One region of the Actinomadura geliboluensis genome, then DNA from elsewhere that is predicted to be linked to it. Evidence: riboswitches for the same ligand, from Rfam matches in the RefSeq annotation. Region 1 holds a riboswitch; the other holds the start of a gene.
What was found. Region 1 has a riboswitch for glycine ahead of gcvT (glycine cleavage system aminomethyltransferase GcvT). Riboswitches for the same ligand answer to the same signal wherever they lie in the genome.
Positions count from the first base shown of each region.

Region 2: another riboswitch for glycine. It lies ahead of gcvP (aminomethyl-transferring glycine dehydrogenase); the one in region 1 lies ahead of gcvT (glycine cleavage system aminomethyltransferase GcvT).

Region 1 is NZ_JBICUA010000004.1:213,454-221,325, reverse strand. Features, by position in the region: gene ACGFI1_RS15315 (serine hydroxymethyltransferase) at 1-702, opposite strand, end outside; gene gcvH (glycine cleavage system protein GcvH) at 699-1,088, opposite strand; gene gcvT (glycine cleavage system aminomethyltransferase GcvT) at 1,104-2,192, opposite strand; glycine riboswitch at 2,266-2,354, opposite strand; glycine riboswitch at 2,359-2,454, opposite strand; gene ACGFI1_RS15300 (hypothetical protein) at 2,516-2,887, opposite strand; gene ACGFI1_RS15295 (M50 family metallopeptidase) at 3,127-4,425, shown strand; gene ACGFI1_RS15290 (PLP-dependent cysteine synthase family protein) at 4,415-5,512, opposite strand; gene ACGFI1_RS15285 (hypothetical protein) at 5,602-6,744, shown strand; gene ACGFI1_RS15280 (ATP-dependent DNA ligase) at 6,741-7,872, opposite strand, start outside.
Region 2 is NZ_JBICUA010000012.1:326,855-334,726, forward strand. Features, by position in the region: gene ACGFI1_RS34915 (FHA domain-containing protein) at 158-694, shown strand; gene ftsR (transcriptional regulator FtsR) at 706-1,419, shown strand; gene ACGFI1_RS34925 (bifunctional nuclease family protein) at 1,562-2,032, shown strand; gene ACGFI1_RS34930 (MerR family transcriptional regulator) at 2,759-3,355, shown strand; gene ACGFI1_RS34935 (lysylphosphatidylglycerol synthase transmembrane domain-containing protein) at 3,359-5,863, opposite strand; glycine riboswitch at 6,128-6,222, shown strand; glycine riboswitch at 6,223-6,333, shown strand; gene gcvP (aminomethyl-transferring glycine dehydrogenase) at 6,395-7,872, shown strand, end outside.

The DNA of each region.
Region 1 (7,872 bases):
CGGGCCGCCGAGCGTCTTGTGCGTCGTCGTGGTGACGATGTCGGCGTGCGGGACGGGCGAGGGGTGCAGCCCCGCCGCGACGAGCCCCGCGAAGTGCGCCATGTCGACCATGAGCAGCGCGCCGACCGAGTCGGCGATCTTGCGGAACTCGGGGAAGTCGAGCTGCCGCGGGTACGCCGACCAGCCCGCGACGATCATCTTGGGCCGGTGCTCGGCGGCGAGGGCGGCGACCTCGTCCATGTCGACGAGGCCGTCCTCGGCGCGGACGTGGTACGGCACGACGTTCAGCGTCTTGCCGGAGTAGTTCAGCCGCATCCCGTGCGTGAGGTGGCCGCCGTGCGCGAGGTCCAGCCCGAGGATGGTGTCGCCGTGCTGGAGCAGCGCGAAGTACACGGCCGTGTTGGCCTGCGCCCCGCTGTGCGGCTGGACGTTCGCGTGCTCGGCGCCGAACAGCGCCTTGGCGCGGTCGATCGCGAGCTGCTCGGTGACGTCGACGAACTCGCAGCCGCCGTAGTAGCGGCGGCCGGGGTAGCCCTCGGCGTACTTGTTGGTCAGGACGGAGCCCTGCGCCTCCAGCACCGAGACCGGCGCGAAGTTCTCCGACGCGATCATCTCCAGCGTGGACTGCTGGCGCCGCAGCTCGGCGCCGACGGCCTCGGCGACCTCGGGGTCGGCGGCGGCCAGCGAATCGTGGAGGCTCATGACTCCTCGATCAGCTTCTCGTAGGAGGCGGAGTCGAGCAGGTCGCCGGGCTCGTCGCTGATCCGGACCTTGAAGATCCAGCCCTCGCCGTACGGGTCGTCGTTGATGACCTTCGGCTCGTCCACCACGGCGGAGTTGATCGCGGTGATCTCGCCGCTGACCGGAGAGTAGAGGTCGCTGACCGACTTGGTGGACTCGACCTCGCCGCACGGCTCGCCCGCCTCGACGGTGTCGCCCTCGGAGGGCTGCAGCTCGAGGTAGACGATCTCCCCGAGGGCGTCGGCGGCGTGCGCGGTGATGCCGACGGTGACGATCCCGTCCTCACCGCCGAGGCCGGACACCCACTCGTGCTCTTCGCTGTAGCGGAGCTGCTCCGGAACGCTCACGATCTCTCTCTTCTCTCAGGAACGCTTGTAGAAGGGCAGGGCCACCACGTCCACCGGCTCGGGCCGGCCGCGGACGTCCACGGCCAGTTCCGTCTCCTCGACGCCGCTGTCGAGGTAGGCCAGGGCGATCGGCTTGCCCAGTGTGGGGGAAGGGGCCCCGCTCGTCACGACGCCGCACGGCGTGCCGCCGGACGTGACGACCTGGTACCCCTTCCGTGGCGCGCGACGCCCGCGCGCGACCAGTCCCACGAGCCTACGGCCCGGCGGCGTCGCGGCCTGCGCCGCCAGGGTGGTCTTGCCCACGAAATCGACGGTCTTGTCCAGCTTCACGACCCGGCCGAGGCCCGCCTCGAACGGCGTCGTCTCGGCGGTCAGCTCGTTGCCGTACAGCGGCATGCCCGCTTCGAGGCGCAGCGAGTCGCGCGCGGCGAGGCCCGCCGGGACGACCCCGTCGACCGCGGCGAGCGCCCGCCACAGCGCGACGGCGTCGGCGGCGTCCACGAACAGCTCGAAGCCGTCCTCGCCGGTGTAGCCGGTGCGGGCGATCAGCGCGTCCACGCCCGCGACGCGTCCGGCGAGGATCGCGTAGTACTTGAGGTCGCCCACGGGCGCGTCGGTGAACTCTTCGAGAATTCCCTGTGAGCGCGGACCCTGGAGGGCGACCAGCGCGTACGCGGCGGAGCGGTCGTCGACGGCCGCCTCGAAGCCGGTGGCGCGCTCGGCCAGCGCGTCCCGCACGACGTCGGAATTGGCCGCGTTCGCCACGACCATCCACGTCTCGTCGGCGAGCCGGTAGACGATCAGGTCGTCGAGGACGCCGCCGTCCGGCGCGCAGATCATCGTGTAGCGGGCCTTGCCGACCGGCATCGTCGACAGGTTCCCGACCAGCGCGTAGTCGAGCGCGGCGCCCGCGTCCGGCCCGGAGAGGAAGATCTCCCCCATGTGCGACAGGTCGAACAGGCCGGCCCCGGTGCGGACGGCCTGGTGCTCGGCGGTCTCGCTCTTGTAGCGCAGCGGCATCAGGTAGCCGGCGAAGTCGACGAGGTTCGCGCCGAGGTCGCGGTGGACGTCGTGCAGCGGAGTGGTCTTCGGATCGGCGGACATGGGTTCGGCTCCTTCGTCACGGGCGCGCGTGGTCCATCGTCCCACTCGCGCACCGGGCGTTTCGGTGCCTCCCCCTCTGTCATCGGCGCCTGAGAGCTTCACCCGCCGGCGGGCGGCGGGTTTTCACCTTCGGCGGGGGACCGGGTCCCCGCTTTCCAGAGGTCGCCTTGCCCGTGCGGTCCGTGGGCCTGAGAGGTTCCGGGGAGGATTTGCTCCTTCGGCGTCCCACACCGGCTGCGTGGGACTCTCCCGCACGGGGTCAACGGCTTTCCGCCAAATCTAGCAGCGGCCCCGCCCGGCGACCACCCGCCGGCCGCCCGCCCTCAGCCGGTGGGCGGCGGGGACGCCGACATCGACTTCACGCAGGTCCGCAGCGCCGCCTTGATCTTCTCCAGGTCCTTCTTCGCGGGGGTGGACGTCGGGTTCGGAGACGGCAGTTCGACCCCCTGCTCGTGCATGCAGTCGTTGAACGCCTGGGTCGCCTGGGACACCCCCGGCGGGACGGGCGCGGCCGTCGTGCCGGGCTTGCCGGTCGCCGTCCCGGACGGCGCCGAGGCCGGTGCCGAGGCCGCCGGGGTGGGCGGCGCCGACGCCCGCGCGTCCCCGCCGCCGTCGTCGGAGCCCCCGCACCCGCTGAGCGCCAGACCCAGCGCCAGCACCGCTACAAGACCGCGCTTCAAGGTGACAACCTCCATGGACCGGGGTGAGACCGCTCATAATGCGCGCGTTCGCCGCCCCGCCGCTATCACGGCGCATGCCAATGACGCCGCCGCGACTTAGCACCTCTCCTCAAATCCGCCCGGCCCGAGCGCTCCTCTCGCTGCACCGGTTCCTTGATTGACTTAAACCGGGACAGGACGGGTCGCGTACTCTGAGTTGGTCGTTGGAGATCACCCGCGGTGGGCGCGGGGGGACGAGCTGAGGGGCATGCCGGATGGTCTACCTGGCGGGGATGCTGATCCTGTTCTTCGGCCTGCTCGTGTCCATCGCGCTGCACGAACTCGGGCACTTCTCGTTCGCCAAGCTGTTCAAGGTGCGGACCACCCAGTTCATGGTCGGTTTCGGCCCGACGATGTGGTCCAAGCGCAAGGGCGAGACCGAGTACGGGGTGAAGTGGATCCCGCTCGGCGGCTACATCCGCATGATCGGGATGCTGCCGCCGCGCAAGGGCGACGCCCCCGGGCAGGTGCGGCAGGTCAGCACCGGGCCGTGGCAGGGCCTCATCGAGTCGGCGCGCGGCGCCGCCCTGGAGGAGATCCGCCCCGGCGACGAGGACCGCGTGTTCTACGCCAAGAAGTGGTGGCAGAAGCTGCTCATCATGTTCGGCGGGCCCGCGATGAACCTGCTGCTGTCGGTGATGTTCTTCGCGATCCTGCTGATGGGCATCGGCACCATGCGGGCGCAGCCGGTGATCGGCGAGGTCCTCGAATGCATGGTGCCCGCCAGCCAGTCGCAGACGACGGAATGCCCGAAGAACGCCGCCCCGACCCCGGCCGCGCAGGCGGGGCTCAAGCCCGGTGACAAGATCGTCGCGTTCGGCGGCAAGAAGATCGACGACTACGAGAAGCTGCGGGTGCTGATCCGCGACAACGGCGGCAGGACCGTCCCGATGACCGTCGAGCGGGACGGGCGGGACGTCCAGTTGAGCGTGCCGGTCACCCGCAACCAGATGTACGACCTGAAGGACCAGGACAAGATCGTCAACGTCGGGTTCCTCGGCATCACCCCGACCAGCGCGATCGAGCGGCAGGGCCCCGGCGCGGTCGCGAGCACGATGGTCGACCTGACCAGCCGCACCACCGGCGCGCTGGTGCGGATGCCGCAGAAGATGGTCGGCGTCTGGAACGCCGCCTTCGGCGACGAGAAGCGCGACCCGAACGGCCCGGTCGGCGTCGTCGGCGTCAGCCGGATCGGCGGCGAGGTCGCCGCCTCCAGCGACTACACCAACGCGGAGAAGGTGTCCTTCTTCGTGATGCTGCTCGGCTCGCTGAACCTCGCGGTCGGGCTGTTCAACCTCGTCCCGCTGCTGCCGCTGGACGGCGGCCACATCGCCGGCGCGCTGCTGGAGGCGGTGAAGAAGGCGTTCGCGAAGGTCTTCCGCCGCCCCGACCCCGGCTACGTGGACGTCGCCAAGGCGCTGCCGGTGACGTACGTGATGGCCGTCGTGCTGATCGTCATGGGCGGCCTGCTGATCTACGCCGACCTGGTGAACCCCGTCACCGTCACGGGATAGCGGGCAGCTCGCCGGTCTTCAGGAACGCGTCCAGCGCGGCCAGGTAGGGCGCTATGTCGAGGCCCTGCCCGGCGAGCCACGCGTCGGACCCGTAGGTGCCCGCGTAGCGCTCGCCGCCGTCGCAGATCAGCGTGACGACGCTGCCGCGCTCGCCGCGCGCCCGCATCTGCGCGATCAGCTCCGCCGCGCCCCACATGTTCGTGCCGGTCGAGCCGCCGACGCTGCGGCCGCTGACCTCGGCCGTCCAGCGCATCGCCGCGACGGACGCCGCGTCCGGCACCTGGATCATCCGGTCGATGACGGTCGGCAGGAACGAGGGCTCGACGCGCGGCCGGCCGATGCCCTCGATCCGCGAGCCCGCCGCCGTCCGCTCCGGGTCGCCGTCGGCGTACGAGCCGTGGAACGCCGAGCCCTCCGGGTCGACGACCGCGAGCCGCGTCTGGAACATCCGGTACCGGGCGTACCGGCCGATCGTCGCGGACGTCCCGCCGGTGCCCGCGCCGACCACGACCCAGGACGGCTCCGGGAACCGCTCCAGCCGCATCTGCTCGAAGATCGACTCGGCGATGTTGTTGTTGCCGCGCCAGTCCGTCGCGCGCTCGGCGTAGGTGAACTGGTCCATGAAGTGGCCGTTGCACTCGGCCGCGAGCCGCCGCGACTCGTCGTAGATCGAGGACGGGTCGTCCACCAGATGGCAGCGGCCGCCCTGGAACTCGATCAGCTGGATCTTCTCCGGGCTGGTCGAGGCGGGCATCACCGCGATGAACGGCAGGCCGAGCAGCCGCGCGAAGTACGCCTCCGACACCGCCGTGGACCCGCTGGACGCCTCGATGATCGTCGTGTCCTGCCGGATCCAGCCGTTCGCGAGCCCGTACAGGAACAGCGACCGGGCGAGCCGGTGTTTCAGCGAACCGGTCGGGTGGACGGACTCGTCCTTCAGGTAGAGGTCGATGCCCCACTCCGGCGGCAGCGGGAACACGTGCAGGTGCGTGTCGGCGCTGCGGTTGGCGTCGGCGTCGACGAGCCGGATCGCCTCGGCGATCCACGCCCGGTATCCGGGATCGCAGCGGTCCACGGTGCGGCTCACGGCGGCCTTCCCCTCGATCGTCGCTGATCGGCCGGGTCCCACGATATCCGTGCATGTCGCGGGTGCATGATGGAGGCAGCGGGGGGCAGATGATCGAGATGTTCGACGAGCGGATCACGGCGGCCGGGCGGCTGCCGCTGTTCGGCTTCTTCGTCGCGTTCCTCGTCACGTTCGTGCTGACGCGGGTCAACGTGCGGCTCATCCGCGCGGACGTGCGCTGGTGGTTCCGCAACGTGACCGCGGGCGACCTGCACATCCACCACGTCGTGTTCGGCGTGGTGCTGATGCTGGCGGGCGGCGTGGGGAGCCTCGCCGTCCCGGACGCCTACACCGGCCTCAACGTGGCGGCCGCCGTCGTGTTCGGCATGGGCTCCGCCCTCGTGCTGGACGAGTTCGCGCTGATCCTGCACCTCAGCGACGTGTACTGGACGGAGAAGGGCCGCGCGTCCGTCGACGCGGTGTTCGTCGCGATCGCGGTGACGGGCCTGCTGCTGCTCGGCATCCGCCCGCTGGGCTACGAGGGCATCGCGCCCGACCCCGGCACCGGCATCCTCACCCGCGTCTACGTCGCGTCCCTGGTCGTGAACCTGGTGTTCGCGGTGATCACCCTGCTCAAGGGCAAGATCTGGACGGGCCTCATCGGCCTGTTCATGCCCGCCCTGCTGATCGTCGGCGCGATCCGGGTGGCGCGGCCCGGCTCGCCGTGGGCACGCTGGCGGTACGCCCCCGACTCGCGCCGCCACCAGCGGGCCGTCCGGCGGGAGCGGCAGTTCCGCCGCCCGCTGATCCGCGGCAAGATCTGGGTGCAGGAGTTCATCGCGGGACGGCACGACCTCCTCCCGCCGGAGCTGCTGCAGCGCGGCGCCGACGCCGCCGAGCGCGCCCGGCTGCGCCGCCTCGAACGGGCGGAGCGCCGCGCCGCCGCCCGCGCCCAGCGCAAGGCCAGGGCCCGCGCGGACCGCCGGGCCGAGCGCCGTGCCGCCCGCCGCGCGGCCCGCGGCGTCCGCCGCCAGTTCGCCGCGCGCGGCGGGGCCGCCGCCCGCCGCGAGACGACCCGCACCCTGCCGCGCGTCCGCGGCCGCGCCGCGTCGCGCATGCGCGCCCGCGCCGCGGCCCGCCGCGTCCGCCGCCCCCGCGACGACTTCGCGGGCGGCCTGCGCCCCGGCGGCCGCGTCCCTTCGCCGCCCCCGGAGGAACCCGCCGCCCCGACCCCGGGAAAGCGCGACGCCTAGTCCATGACGGGGGCGACGGCGCGCACGGTCTCGATCGTGTCGGCCTCGGCGGCGGTCTTGTCGGGCCGGTACCGCAGCACCCGCGCGAACCGCAGTGCGATGCCGCCCGGGTAGCGCGGGCTGTGCTGGACGCCGTCGAACGCGATCTCCACGACCAGCTCGGGCCGGACGTGCACGACCCAGTCGTCCTCGCGCACGGCCAGCTCGCGGAGCTTCTTCGTCTGCCAGGCGAGCAGCTCGTCGGTGAGCCCCTTGAACGTCTTCCCGAGCATGACGAACCCGCCCGTCTCGGGGTCGCGCGCGCCCAGGTGCAGGTTCGACAGCAGCCCCTGCCGCCGCCCGTGCCCCCACTCCACGGCCAGCACCACGAGGTCGAGCGTGTGCCGGGGCTTCACCTTGATCCACCCGGCCCCGCGCCGCCCGGCCGTGTACGGCGTGTCGAGCGACTTGATCACGACCCCCTCATGCCCCCGCGCCACGGCCTCGTCGAACACCTCCTTGGCCCGCACCGGATCGCCGGTGACGACCCGAGGCATCCGCAAGGCCTCCGGCACGACCCGCACCAGGGCCGCATTCCGCTCCGCCCCCGGCGCGTCGAGCAAATCCCCACCGGCCGCAGACAGCTCGCCGGTGTCGTCCGCAGCACTGTCGGCCACCTCGGTGGGGACGGGTGTCTCCTCCAAGTAGAGGACGTCGAAGATGAAGACGCTCAGGGGGACCTGCTCGGTCGTCTTCGTGGTGCGGGTGGCGGTGCGGGCGGCGGTCACCTGGAAGGGGTGGGGGCTGCCGTCGGGGCGCAGGGCGATCAGTTCGCCGTCGAAGACGGCCTTGTGGACGGGGAGTGCCTGCACCGCCTCCACCACTTCGGGGAGGCGGGAGGTGATCTCGTCCAGGGTGCGGGTGAAGATGTGGATGTCGCCGTCGGCGATGTGGATCTGGGCGCGGATGCCGTCGAGCTTCCATTCGACCGCCGCTTCGGCCTTCAGCTTGGCGAACGCTTCGTCGGTGGACGGGGCCGAGGCGGCCAGCATGGGTTTGACCGGGCGGCCCACCTCCAGGGTGAAGGCGCGGAGGGCGGCGACGCCGTCGGCGAGGGCGGCGGTGGCGACCGGGCCGAGGGAGCCGCGC
Region 2 (7,872 bases), on a different contig from region 1:
TGCGGCGACCGTCGCGTGAGCGGGGCGGTGAGTTGGACCGTGGTCGGGGGCGGGTCCCCGGCATGGGTTGGGTGAAGGATGCGCGTGGCGCAGGCGGCTCCCGCTGCGGCGGGGCGTCCGCGTGCGGCACGCCGATGGTAGGAGGCCGAGCCGATCGATGCCGAGCGTCTACTGCACGCAGTGCGGTCACGCCAACCCGGATGATGCCCGCTTCTGCTCGAACTGCGGCACTCCGCTGACCCGGAGTCCGGCCGCGCCACCGCCGTACCGCGAGTCGCCCGGCGAGTCCACGTCCACGATCTCCATCGGCGGGTTCGAGGCCCTGGACACCGACACCGGTGCCGAGGAGCAGGCCGGCCCCGACCAGATGGCGATGGAGGCGCTGCCCCCGGGCACCGCGCTGCTCGTCGTCAAGCGCGGGCCGAACGCGGGCAGCCGCTTCCTGCTCGACAAGGACCGCACGTCCGCGGGGCGGCACCCCGAGAGCGACATCTTCCTGGACGACGTCACCGTGTCCCGGCGGCACGCCGAGTTCGCCCGCCAGGGCGGCACCTTCTCCGTCCGCGACGTCGGCAGCCTCAACGGCACCTACGTCAACCGGCAGCGGATCGACCAGGCCGGCCTGTCCGGCGGCGACGAGGTGCAGATCGGCAAGTTCCGGCTGGTGTTCCTGACCAACCCGGCGCACGGCTGACGGGAGAGGCGTTGAACGCGGAGCCGGCCCGGTCCCAGATGACGATCGGGGACGTGCTCGGGCTGCTGCGGCCCGAGTTCCCCGACATCACCATCTCCAAGATCAGGTTCCTGGAGTCCGAGGGCCTGGTCGAGCCGGAGCGCAGCCCCGCCGGCTACCGCAAGTTCGGCTCCGCCGACGTGGAGCGGCTCCGCTTCGTCCTGACCGCGCAGCGCGACCACTACATGCCGCTGCGCGTGATCAGGCGGCATCTGGAGGCCAGCGACCGCGGCGAGAACGTCCCGCCGCTCGGGGACCGCGACGCGGGCCGGCGCCCCCGCACCCTCGTGGCCGCCGACACCACGGCGGCCGACCCCGCCGTCCGCCTCACCCGCCGCCAGCTCCTCGACGGCGCCGGCATCGACGAGGCGCTCCTCGCCCGCCTGGAGGAGTACGGGCTCGTCCACCGCACCGGCGCGTACTACGAGGGCGAGGCCCTCGGCATCTGCCGGGTCGCCGCCGAGCTCTGCGAGTTCGGCTTCGAGGTCCGGCACCTGCGCGCCGTGAAGGCCGCCGCCGACCGCCAGGTCGGCCTGATCGAGCAGATGGTCACGCCGCAGCTGCGCCGCCGCAGCCGCGGCGCCCACGAGGAGGCCGCCGAGACCGCCCACGCGATCGCCGCGCTGTCGGTCCGGCTCCACGCCGCCCTGGTCAGCGCGGGTCTGCGCGAAAGCCTCGACCACTGATCATGGGCGCCGCGGAGGATTTTCCCGCACCCGCGGCGCGACGAGCTGTCCGGGCCTGGGTGTACGTTGGCTACATGGTTCGGTCAGGAATCGATCCGCTGCACGTGGTGATCGAGACAGCGAGAACCAGCAGGGAGCCGCAGTGAAGCAGATGGAGGTCGTCGGCGTCCGGGTCGAGATGCCCTCCAATCAGCCGATCGTCCTGTTGAAGGAGACGGAGGGCGATCGCTACCTGCCCATCTGGATCGGGGCGGTCGAGGCGACGGCGATCGCCTTCGCCCAGCAGGGGGTGCTGCCCGCGCGGCCGCTCACCCACGACCTGTTCCGCGACGTCCTGGACGCCCTCAGCGTCCAGCTCCGCACCGTCAACATCACCGCCCTGCGCGAGGGCATCTTCTTCGCCGACCTGATCTTCTCCAACGGCGTCGAGGTCAGCGCCCGCCCGTCCGACTCCATCGCCCTGGCCCTGCGCACCGGCGCCACGATCTTCGCCAGCGAGGACGTCCTCGAAGAGGCCGGCGTCGCCATCCCCGACGAGCAGGAGGACGAGGTCGAGAAGTTCCGCGAGTTCCTCGACACGATCTCCCCCGAGGACTTCGGCCGAGCCGGCTAGCTCCCTCCGGTTGGGCAATCCGCGCTCGCAAGCGAAGCTTGCTCCCCACGCCCCTCGTCGTTTGTGCCCACCTAGGCGCCCCCCGGGACCTCCGCTGCGGGCTTCGCCCATGACTAGGGCGGGGTGTGGCGGGGGTAGGTCTCGTTCGTCAGACTCCGTCGTTGTGTCCGGCGCCGGGGAGGGCCCCTGGGGTCTTTCTGCGGGGGTGTGGGGTGGGCTCGCTGCCGAGAAATTTCTGCTGCGGTTCTGGGAGTGGCGTCGTGTGGTGTTGGTCACGTGGGTGCTGCGGGTGTTGCTTGTGGGGGATGGGCGTTGGGCGGGTTGGTGAGGGGAATGTGGTCGGACGGGGAGCTGGTGGGTTTGTGGTGGTCAGGGAGGTTTCCTGAGAGGCGACTCGATTACTGTGCGTGACTGTTTGGTGGTTCGTGGGGCGGGGCGGACGGGGGCTTGGTGCGGGGTGGGTAGGTGTGGTGAAGGGCAGTGATAAATGCCGCATCGTCCTGGACCTGGCGGTTTTTGGGGGCCGTGCTTCGGGGTAGGAGTCGGTGGGTGGCGGAGGTGCGCAGTTTGCCCACGTGAAGCCGGTTCATCCGGGCATGCGACGCGCCGACGATGAACGTTGACCACACCCTGACCGGCACCTACCGTGCTGGTGGAACACCCGTGGTGTAATTCGTCAAACCCCCTTGACGAACCGCCACGGGATGATAGAAGCCGGAGGTCCGCGTGGCGGTGAGCAGCGGCGAGGGCAAGGCGACCCCCGACAGGCACGTGGCGTCCCGCCGTGCCGGAGAGCAGGGGCTGCTCTTCGACACGCAGGTGTCCGCGCCGCCGGAGGATGTCGGCTACCGGGGCCCGACGGCGTGCGCCGCGGCGGGGATCACCTACCGGCAGCTCGACTACTGGGCGCGCACGAAACTCGTGGAACCGAGCGTGCGCGCGGCGCAGGGATCGGGCAGCCAGCGGCTGTACAGCTTCCGCGACATCCTCGTGCTGAAGGTCGTGAAGCGGCTGCTGGACACGGGCGTGTCGCTGCAGCAGATCCGGACGGCCGTGACCCACCTGCGGGACCGCGGCGTCCAGGACCTCGCGCAGATCACGTTGATGAGCGACGGCGTCAGCGTCTACGAGTGCACGTCCGCTGACGAGGTCGTCGACCTGCTGCAGGGCGGGCAGGGCGTGTTCGGCATAGCGCTGGGCCGGGTGTGGCAGGAGGTGGAGGGGAGCCTCGCGCAGCTCCCCGGCGAACGCGCCGCCGCGGACCCTATCGAGCACCCCCACGATGAGCTCGCCAACCGGCGCCGCGCGCGCCGGACCGGCTGACGCTCAGAGCGCCTCCTTGCGCTGGAGGAAGGCGAACGCCCCCCAGCCCGGCAGCACGGGCAGCCACAGCGTGAAGAGCCGGTAGAGCAGCACCGCGGACGTCGCGGTCTCCGCGGACAGCCCGGAGATCGTCAGCGCCAGGGTGAGGGCGCCCTCGACGGCCCCCAGACCGCCCGGCGTCGGCGCCGCGGACCCGACCGCGTTCGCGGTGAGGAACACCAGCACCACCGTCGTCCAGGGCAGCGACCCGCCGAACGAGCGGATCGACGCGTCCAGGCACAGGACGAACGCCAGCGTCAGCAGCAGGCTGCCGCCGATCCCGGTGAACAGCTTCGTCGGGGACTGCAGGACGTCCACTAGGCGGGGCACCACGCCGGAGAACATGCTCCGCAGCCGCGAGGCCACCACCCGGCGGACGCGCGGGACCGTCAGCGCCAGCCCGGCGACCAGGCCCAGCGCCAGCACCGCGATCACGATGGTGCGGGACGGCGCCAGGTCCTGCGTGGCCTTCGCCGTCGAGCCGGTGATGAACCCGAACAGCACCAGCAGCAGGATGTGCGTGACCAGCCCGACGAGCTGCGACGCGCCGACGCTCGCGACGGCCAGGGCCGGCCGCACCCCCGAGCGCTGCAGGTAGCGGGTGTTGACCGCGACGCCGCCGACGGCCGCCGGCGCGACCAGCTTCACGAACGACGCGGCGAGCTGCACCAGCACCGTCCGGCCCAGCGGCAGCCGCTCCGGGACGAACCCCATCAGCATGAGCGCCGCCCCGACGTAGGTCAGCGCCGCCGCGCCGAGGGCCGCGGCGACCCAGTGCCAGCTCGCCGTGGCCGCCAGGTACCCGACGTCCAGGCTGGTCACCTGCGGGATGACGATGTAGGCGGCGATCGACAGCGCCACCACGCTGAAGATCGTCCTCGGCCGGAACCGCTCCAGCCGGGCCGGGGCCGCCTCGGTCTCCGGCTTCAGCCGGACGATCTGCTCCCGGATGCGGGTGAGCAGCTCCCGGTCGCGCCCCAGCGCGGCGCGGGTGGCGCGGGACAGCGCCACCCGCTGCAGCAGCGGCACCGCCCCGCCGAGGGCCTCCTCGCCGAGCACGGACGCGGCGGTCCGCACGGCCCGCTCGGGGCCGGCCCGCAGCGCGAGGGTCGTGAGGAGCTGCGCCAGGTCGAGGCGCAGCACCAGGTCGCCCGCGGCGGTCTCCCCGGCCCGCAGGTCGGTGACGTAGGCGAGGCCGTCCTCGCCGATCAGCAGCGCCCGGTCCTCCAGCCGCCGGTGCGCGAGCCGGCCGCCCTGCAGCGCCCGGAACTGCCGCCAGACGTCGGTCAGCAGCTCGTCGGTGACCTCGCCGTCCGGCACGTCGCCGAGCCGCCGGCCCGGCACGTGCTCGTAGGCCAGCAGCGCCGCCTCCGTGCCGACCTCGCAGGTGCCGGCCAGCCGCGGGGTCCGCACGCCCGCCGCGTCGACCGCGTACGCCATCAGCGACTCCTGCTCCAGGGACCGGCGCAGCGACCGCAGCGTCCGCCCGCTGGTCGCGGCGCGCAGCCGCAGCAGCCGCCAGATCCGGTACAGCAGGCCGGCGGTCTGCTGGTCCCGGTCCAGGACGCGGACCTCCAGGTCCCAGTCGCCGTGCGCGCCGCGCCCCGCGGGCACCCGGGCGCCGTACCCGCCGGCGGCGGACGGGCCGAGGACGACGCCGTAGCGGCGGCCGTCCTCGGTGTCGTCGGCGGGCTCGTCCAGCCGCGCGCCCCGCTCCGGCCGCATCCCGAGCCGCTCCAGCGCCGCGACCACCGCCGTCCCGGACGGCCGCGGGTTCGGCGTGCCGACGGCGTACAGGGTGCCGTGGCCGATGGCGCGGCCGAGGAAGTAGGTGGCCGCGAGGGCGGCGACGGACGCGTACGACGCGGTGAGCCCGGTCAGCGCCGCCAGCCCGATCATGATCCAGGTCGCCGCCTGCCACCGGGTGCGCCCCGCCATCCCGACGGCGGTGGCGAACGCGATCACGGGGGCGATGTCGGTGTGCACGGGCGCGGTCTCGGTGCCGCCCCAGATCAGCGAGTCCAGCACGCCGCCGGGGGCGGCCCGCACCACCAGGTCGTCCAGCCCCACGGTGATCCCGAAGGCGATCACGGCGGCCAGCAGCGCGATCGCGACGCGCGTCCCGTCCTTGTGGAACAGCCGCTCCACCGCGAACGCGACCGGCACCGCCAGCACCCCGAAGCTGGACACCAGCGTCGCGAGCGTCAGCAGCAGCCGGGGCGCGTGCGCGGTGCCCTCGGCGATGTCGGTCTGCAGGCCGTGCGTGGTCTGCTGCGCGATCGACACCAGCAGCATCACCGCCGCCAGCCCGGCCAGCGACGCCGCGAACCTGATCGCGTCGGTGGGCCGGCGGATCCGGTCCGGCAGGGCGGGCTCGTCGACCGGCGCCCCGGCGGGCGCGCCGCGCGCCGCGCGCACCGCGCCGTCGTGGGTCTGCGTCACGCCGCTACCGCCCGGGCCGTCCGTCATCGTGATCAGCGTCCCAGAACCGGCGGCGCGCCGTCGAGCGCCGGGACGCCTCCCGGCCGGTCGCGCGTGCACCCCGCAGCCCCATCTCCGCCCCCGTGGCCCGAGGTCCGTCTTGTCCCAGGTGAATCAGCACATCGTACCGGCCGGTACCGGTCCGGCACCGGGGGACGCCCTCCGTGTCCGCGGCGGGGTGACCCCGTCCCGCCGGGGCCGCGGCGGCGGCCGGGACCGGTCTTTGGGTAGGGTTCGGTCAGGACATGCCGTCGACCCTGGGCGGGAGAGCCCCCGCGCCGCCAGCGCGGGGCGCCGAAGGGGCAACCTCCCCGGAACCTCTCAGGCAAAAGGACCGCTCGGGCGAGGCACCTCTGGAAAGCAGGCGTCGTTCCCCGCGCGCGGGGAACGCGGCTCACCGAAGGGGAAACCCCGCCGCGCGGGTGAAGCTCTCAGGTGCCGATGACAGAGGGGGAGACCGGCCGCCGGCCCGCGCGCCGGCGGTGGCCCTGAGCGACCGCAGCAGCCAGGAGGCTCTCCATGACCGCGCAGTTCTTCGCCCCCGTGGCTTCGCCGCAGCACGCCCGCACCGCGTTCGCCGACCGGCACATCGGCCCCGGCCCGGCCGACCGCGACCGGATGCTCGCCGCGATCGGCTACTCCGGCGCCGAGGCGCTGATCGACGCCGCGGTCCCCGCCGCGATCCGCACCTCCCGCCCGCTGGACCTGCCGCCCGCGCTGAGCGAGCCCGCCGCGCTGGCCCGGCTCCGCGAGCTGGCGTCCCGCAACACCGTGCTGACCTCCATGATCGGGCTCGGCTACCACGGGACGACGGTCCCGGGCGTGATCCTGCGCAACGTCCTGGAGAACCCGGGCTGGTACACCGCCTACACGCCGTACCAGCCGGAGATCTCCCAGGGGCGGCTGGAGGCGCTGCTGAACTTCCAGACGGTGGTCGCCGACCTGACCGGCCTGCCCGTCGCCAACGCCTCCATGCTGGACGAGGGCACCGCCGCCGCCGAGGCGATGGCGCTCGCGCACCGCGCGTCCAGGCGCAAGGACCCGGGGACGTTCCTCGTCGACGCGGACGCGCTTCCGCAGACGATCGAGGTCGTCCGGACGCGCGCCGTCCCGCTCGGCATCGAGGTGGTGACCGCCGACCTGTCCGAGGGCCTCCCGGACGGCGACTTCTTCGGCGTGCTGCTGCAGTACCCGGGCGCGTCCGGCGCCGTCCGCGACCTGGAGCCGGTGATCGCGCAGGCGCACGAGCGCGGCGCCAAGGCCGTCGTGGCCGCCGACCTGCTCGCGCTGACGCTGCTGCGCCCGCCGGGGGAGTCGGGCGCCGACATCGCGGTCGGGTCGGCGCAGCGGTTCGGCGTCCCCTACGGTTTCGGCGGGCCGCACGCCGGCTACATGGCGGTCGGCGAGGGCCTCCAGCGGCAGCTGCCCGGACGCCTCGTCGGCGTGTCCGTCGACGCGGACGGCGCCCTCGCCTACCGGCTGGCGCTGCAGACGCGCGAGCAGCACATCCGCCGGGAGAAGGCCACCAGCAACATCTGCACCGCGCAGGTCCTCCTGGCCGTGATGGCGAGCATGTACGCGGTGTACCACGGCCCCGAGGGGCTGGCCGCGATCGCGCAGCGCGCCCACCGCCGGGCCGCCGAGATCGCCGCGGGGCTGCGGGCCGCCGGCGTCGAGGTCGTGCACGGCGCCTTCTTCGACACCGTCCTCGCCCGCGTGCCGGGCCGGGCCGCCGAGGTCGTCGCCGCCGCCCGCGAGCGCGGCGTCAACCTGCGCCCGGACGGCCCCGACCGCGTCGGGATCGCCTGCGACGAGACGACGCTGCCCGAGCACGTCACCGCCGTGCTGGAGGCGTTCGGCGCCGCGCCCGCCGGCGACGCCGCCGAGGCGATCCCGGACGCGCTGCGCCGGGAGAGCCCCTACCTGACCCACCCGGTGTTCCACGCGCACCGCTCCGAGACCGCGATGCTGCGCTACCTGCGCCGCCTCCAGGACAA